Regions from separate parts of the Nocardia sp. NPDC023733 genome, predicted to be linked through region 1. Evidence: riboswitches for the same ligand, from Rfam matches in the RefSeq annotation. Region 1 holds a riboswitch; the other holds the start of a gene.
What was found. A riboswitch is a leader RNA that binds a small molecule or an ion and turns the genes downstream of it on or off. The one in region 1 is predicted to bind S-adenosylmethionine.
Positions count from the first base shown of each region.

Region 2: linked by a shared signal. The riboswitch ahead of AB0F86_RS20005 (rhodanese-like domain-containing protein) and the one ahead of AB0F86_RS25300 (LLM class flavin-dependent oxidoreductase) in region 1 are both predicted to bind S-adenosylmethionine.

Region 1 covers NZ_JBFAAN010000008.1:87,520-90,712, forward strand. Annotated here, with positions in the region: gene AB0F86_RS25290 (glycosyltransferase) at 1-737, shown strand, start outside; gene AB0F86_RS25295 (hypothetical protein) at 833-1,540, opposite strand; SAM riboswitch class I at 1,799-1,894, shown strand; gene AB0F86_RS25300 (LLM class flavin-dependent oxidoreductase) at 1,901-2,971, shown strand; gene AB0F86_RS25305 (ABC transporter substrate-binding protein) at 3,022-3,193, shown strand, end outside.
Region 2 covers NZ_JBFAAN010000004.1:326,600-329,792, forward strand. Annotated here, with positions in the region: gene AB0F86_RS20000 (O-succinylhomoserine sulfhydrylase) at 1-1,140, opposite strand, end outside; gene AB0F86_RS20005 (rhodanese-like domain-containing protein) at 1,151-1,567, opposite strand; SAM riboswitch class IV at 1,585-1,702, opposite strand; gene AB0F86_RS20010 (hypothetical protein) at 1,748-2,206, opposite strand; gene AB0F86_RS20015 (FAD-dependent oxidoreductase) at 2,398-3,193, shown strand, end outside.

The sequences.
Region 1 (3,193 bases):
TCGCCGCCGCGGTGACCGAATTGCGCAAGCGCGGCGCGGGTTTGGTGTCGGCGTGGCCGACCCAGGATTCGGGTTCGGTCGCCGAGCAGCTGGTTCAGCCGCTGCTGGCCTGGTCGTGGGCGTCGACGCTTCCGGTGGGTCCGGCCAATCACAGCTTGCGGCCGTCGACGGCGGTGGCGTGCGGGCAGTTCCTCGCCGTCGACGCCGCGGCGTACCGGGAGGGTGGGGGTCACGCCGGTGTGGCGGCCAGCGCCACCGAGGATCTCGATCTCGCGCGGGCGCTGCGGCGGGCGGGTCATCGGACCGCGCTCGTCACCGCCGGGCCCGCCGCCCGCACCCGCATGTACACCGGCGCCGACGACCTCGCCGGCGGCTACACCCGCTGGTTGTGGTCGGCCTACGGCGGCCGGGTCGACACCGGCGCGGCCATCGGTGTCCTTGCCGCCCTTGCCTATTGGGTTCCGCCGCTGGCGGTTCTCGTCGGTCGTGGCCGGGTGCGCCGGGCTGGTCTGCTCGGCTACCTCGCCGCCGTCACCGGTCGGCTCATGGCCCGAGCCGTCGAAACCCGGCGCCCACCCACCGGCGCCGACCTCGGCTCGGCACTGGCCCATCCGGTTTCCGTCGGCTACTACCTCACCCTGTGGGCCCGCTCGCACCGCCTGCATCGCACCGGGCGGCTGCGCTGGAAGCAGCGTCCCCTTGTCGCACCGGAAACACCGCTCGCTCGTCACGGCTGACCCGCGCGGCCCAGGTATTCCACCCCGCTCGGTGCGGCCACCGGACAACGGCAAAGCCGTGCGCTGCCGAACGGTGCGCCCTCGCCGAAACCGGATCAGGCGACCTCGGTGATCCCGACGGTCGGGAAGAAGAAGCACGAGCGGCCCGCGTTGTCGGTGGTACCGAAGACGGCGGCGAGGACAGTGCCCTTCCCGGTGTCGACAGGGACGGCGCGCACACCACCGACGGGGATGGCGGTGCGCAGGAAATCGCGGATGACGTTCTCGGCGAGCGGCCGGAGTTCGGCGGGAACCTCGGGCGGCACCATCGCCCGGACGATGTCGGCGATCGTCCCCATCGAGGCCATCCCGCCCCGGCCGGTGCTGAGGTTGAGCCAGGCCACCTGCATACCGGAAGTCTTGGTGGCGGCCGTGTCCGGTTCCAGGCCGTACGGGAGGAACGTGAACAGCGTCTGGCCTGACTTCACGGCCGTGAGGTCGAGTCCGGGGATCGGGAGGGTGTTCGTCGGCCACGGGCCGGGAACCGCACCCGCGACGGCCGGGACCAGGCCGAAACCGTCGCCGGAACAGTTCGCGGCGACCGTCGGGTACAGGAATGGCTGGATGCCGAGGGCCTCGAGGGTTTCGACGACCGTCTGGTAGGCGGCGAGGAGATCTCCGGGGCCGGCGGTGGGTGTGGCCGGGGCGTCGCGGGTGACGGCCGGCCGCACCGGTGGATCGGCGGCGACGGGGGCGGCCAGCAGCACGGCGGCGGCGCAGGCCGTCAGCGAGGTCAGTGTGGTCAGACGACGCGCAACAGTCACGGCGAACTCCTCATCGACGCTGAGAAGGCCGAGATTACTCCCGAAACCCGGTGAATCACCGCAGGTGAAGTGACCGAGTATTCGGCGCGTCGCGTACCGCCACAGCGGGGGCCAGGGGTGGGTCGACCGGGCCCGACGTCGGCGATTGTGCCCGCACCAGCACCCGATTCCAACCGCTGCGCTCACGCTGATTTCTACCGTTGTGCGCCATCACAGCTGTGCCACATGCTGATCCGGCTCGACGCTTCGGCAGCGGGCACACCATCCAGAGCGACTGAGAGACCTGGCTCTACGACGTCGCAGCAACCCGCCCGTCTGTCCGGGTGTGGGTGCTTCTGCCGGGTTCGATGGAGGAGATCGATGAAATTCCTGCTCATGACGCTGATCACCCGGGTTCCCGATCCGGTGACCGGCGTTGTGCCGAGCACCCGTGATCGTTTCCGTGAGGTTGTCGAACAAGCCAGGCGCGCCGAGGAATTGGGCTTCGACGGGTTCGCGGTCGGCGAACGGCACGAAGACCCATTCCTGTCCGCCGCTCCCCCGGTGGTGCTCAGCCATTTGGCGGCGGTCACCTCGCGGATCACCCTGTTCACCGCAGTCACCACCTTGAGCCTGCTCGACCCGGTGCGCGCCTTCGAGGACTACGCCACGCTCGACAACCTGTCCGACGGGCGGCTCGAACTGATCATCGGCAAGGGCAACGGCACCGCCCAGGCGCAGCTCTACCACGTGACGACCGAGGACCAGTGGGACCGCAACCGCGAAGGATACGAACTGCTGCGAGCACTGTGGAACCGCGACGAAGTGACGTGGTCGGGCCGTTTCCGGCCGCCGCTCACCGACGCACGAGCATTGCCGCGCCCCTTGCAGCCGAAGTTGCGGATCTGGCACGGCAGCGCGACGAGCCGGGAATCGGTGGAACTGGCCGCGCGTCACGGTGACCCGGTGTTCTCGGCGAACGTCACGCACCCGATCGAGCCGTACGCCGAACTGATCCACCACTACCGGCAGCGCTGGGTGGACTACGGTCGCGACCCCGCCGACGCCCTGGTCGGCGCGGGCACGGCCGGTCTGCACGTGGCGCGGACGTCCCAGGAGGCCGTCGAGGTATATCGCCCGCTCTACGAGGCGCGGACCGCGTTGCAGCGGCAGGTGGGCAATCCGGTGGTCTTCGAGACCGTCGAGGATTTCGTCGCCCGTTCCTCCGCCCTGGTGGGCAGCCCGGAACAGGTGATCGACAAGGTCGGCCGGTACCACGAGCAGTTCGGGCACGAGGTGATCCACCTGTCCGCCGATCGTGAGGGCCGAGCCGAGTCCGACTATCTGGACAGTCTCGAACTGTTCCAGGCCGAGGTGGCGCCGGAGTTGCGCCACCGCATCCCGAGCCGTCCCCTGGCCGCAGGCCGTGAATTCGCTGGAGTTGTTTCGTGATTCGACATCGCATCGCCGCGTTCGCCGGTGTTCTCGCCGCCACCACGACGGTGGTCGCCTGCGGCGGCGGTGACACCGTCGGCGGCGGACAAGCCGGTCCCCCACAACCCGGTGGCACCCTGCGCTACGGGCTCTCGCAGGCACCGTCGTGCTCGGATCCCGCCCAGGCCGGGAGCAATCAGACCATCTACGTGACCCGGCAGATCGTGGACTCGCTCACCG
Region 2 (3,193 bases), on a different contig from region 1:
CACGCCGTCGGACAGGCCGATCGAGGCGCGGCCATCCGGACCCATGGCCCGGTGAGTGGTCGTGGCCGGGTGGGTGATCATCGTCTTGGCGTCGCCGAGGTTGTTGGAGATGTCGATGATGCGCAGACGGTTGAGTACCTCGAAGGCGCGCTTCTTGCCGTCGTCGCCGTGCAGGGCGAAAGTGACGACGGTGCCGCCGCCCGACATCTGCTCCTGCGCCAAGGCGTGTTGCGGATGTGACTGCAGGAACGGGTATTTCACCCATTCGACCGACTTGTTCGTCTCCAGGAATTCGGCGACCTTCAGCGCCGATTCGGTGGATTGACGCACGCGCAGCGGCATCGTCTCCAAGCCCTTGAGCAAGGTCCAGGCGTTGAAGGGGCTCAGAGCCGGACCGGTATGGCGCATAAGGGTTTTCACCGGACCATCGATGTAGTCCTTGGCGCCGAGGATGGCGCCGCCGAGTACGCGGCCCTGGCCGTCGATGTGCTTGGTGCCGGAGTAGACGACCACGTCGGCGCCGAGTTCGAACCCCCGCTGCAGCAGCGGGGTGGCGAAGACGTTGTCCAGCACCACTTTCGCGCCCGCGGCGTGGGCCAGTTCGGTGACCTTGCGCACGTCGACCAGGGTTTGCATCGGGTTGGCCGGGGTTTCGAAGAACACGGCCTGGGTGGGTACCGACAGGGCCTGTTCCCACTGGTCGAGGTCGTCGCCGTCGACGAAGACGGTCTCGATGCCCCAGCGCGGCAGGATCTCGTTGCACACCACGAAGCAGGAGCCGAACAGGCTGCGCGCGGCGACGAGCCGGTCACCCGCCTTCAGCAGCGCGCCCAGCGCGGTGAAGACCGCCGACATGCCCGAGGCGGTCGCGAACGCGGCCTCGGCGCCGTCGAGCAGGCGGATGCGCTCCTCGAACATGGCGACCGTCGGGTTGCCGAAGCGGGAGTAGACGAAGTGCTCGACATCGCCGGTGAACGCGGCCTCGGCGGCCTCGGCGTTCTCGTAGACGAAGCCGGAAGTCAGATACAGCGCCTCGGACGTCTCGTCGAATCCGGAACGGCGCAGGCCACCGCGCACGCCGAGGGTGGCGGGGCCGACCCCTTCCGGCAGCGGCTTGTCGAAGGAACCACCGGTGATCATGCGAGTCTCCTTATGCCTGGCGCCACGGCAGGCCGACGGCGCGCCAGCCGGTGCTGCCGCGCTGCCCGAACGCGTCGAGGCCGCCCTCGAAACCGTCGAGCACGTTGTAGGAGGGGGTGATCCCCGCCGCGGTCGCCACCGTCGCCGCATGCGCCGAGCGCTGACCCGAGCGACAGAGGAACACCACAGGGGCATCGGCCGGGCGGTCGGCGAGGACCTGTTCGAGCTGCTCACCGAAGCGCGGGTTGCGCGCGCCGGTGCCGTCGACCCATTCGATGAAGTGCGCGGGGCGCTCGATGGAGCTGGTGTCGGGGATGCCGATGTGGGCCCACTCGCCTTCGGTGCGCACGTCGACCAGCACCGCGTCGGGATGCTCGGTCAGAATCTCCCACGCCTTCTCAGGGGTGATGTCGCCGGCGTAACTCATGTCGATCCTCCTGCGTGAATCCGCTCTTGCCGTGGCGGGGAGTCCAGCACACGGCCAGGTCGTCACCCGGAGCACCCCACCGCGGAGGAGGGTTGCCGACCAGCGAGCCGGGGCTTGGCGCTGGTACTCATGACCTTGCGATCTGAGATTGCCCCGGCACTGGTCACCGTGTCAAACCCCTCAGGGGGTGCACACCAGCCAGGCGCCGTCGGCCCGGGTGAGATTCCACGTGCTCGACGTCGACTGCCCGCCCACCGAAACCGTGGCGTCGATCTTGGCCCGGTTGCCGTTCACGGTGGCGTTGGCAAAGCCCTTCTTGTCGATCGTCGCCGCTGATTCCGGGCCGCCGAGCCGTTCGGTGAGGCCCGATTTCGCCTCGTCGAAACCGGGGCAGGCCACCCCGGGCGGCGGACGCTGATCGGTGCGCGAGCGCGCGTCGATATAATTGGTGACGGCGGCCGCGAGCCGATCGGCCTCTGTGACATTTTTCTCAGCGGGCGCGAGGAGCCCGCCGACGACGATGCTGATGAGCACGACCACCGCGATCACCGCGGCCGCGACGAACGGGACGATGGACCGCTTGTCGGTCTGATCGACCTCGATGGGCTGATCGTCCGAGCCAGTTTGCTCCTCGTTCATGTTGTAATCCTGACAGACCCGGGGCGGACAGCTACACCGCGCGCCGGGTAGCCGCAACACCGCAGCTAGAATCGCGTTGATTACGGCCTGCCGCCGATGAGGACGGCAGCTGCCAACAGCCGGATCGCGACTTAGCCTAAGCTAAGTTGACGCCGTCACATCGTTTCTCGACCAAAGGGTGCGCGTAGACAATGACCGAACAGACAGCGACTCGCCCGCTTCGCATCGCGATCGTGGGTGCGGGACCGGCCGGTATCTACGCCGCCGACGCCTTGATGAAGTCCGATGCCGAGGTCAGCATCGACCTCTACGAGCGCATGCCCGCGCCCTTCGGTCTCATCCGCTACGGCGTGGCGCCCGACCACCCGCGCATCAAGGGCATCATCACCGCCCTGCACAAGGTGCTCGACAAGGATCAGGTGCGCCTGCTCGGCAACATCGACTACGGCACCGACATCACCCTCGACGACCTGCGTCAGTTCTACGACGCGGTGATCTTCTCCACCGGCGCCAACGCCGACCGCGCGCTGCCGATCCCCGGCATCGATCTCGACGGTTCCTACGGTGCCGCCGACTTCGTCTCCTGGTACGACGGGCACCCCGACGTGCCGCGTTCGTGGCCGCTGGATGCCGAGAAGGTCGCCGTGCTCGGTGTCGGCAACGTGGCCCTCGACGTGGCGCGCGTGCTCGCCAAGACCGGCGACGAGCTGCTGCCCACCGAGATCCCGCCGAACGTCTACAAGGGACTCAAGGAGAACAAGGCCGTGGAGGTGCACGTCTTCGGGCGTCGCGGTCCCGCGCAGGCCAAGTTCACCCCCCTCGAGCTGCGTGAACTCGACCACTCGCCCACCATCGAGGTGATCGTCGACCCCGAGGACATCGACTACGACGAGGGTTCCGAGGCCGCGCGCCGCAACTCCAAGCAGGTCGACATGGTCGCCAACACCCTCGAGCAGTGGGCCATCCGCGACCAGGGCGATCGCCCGC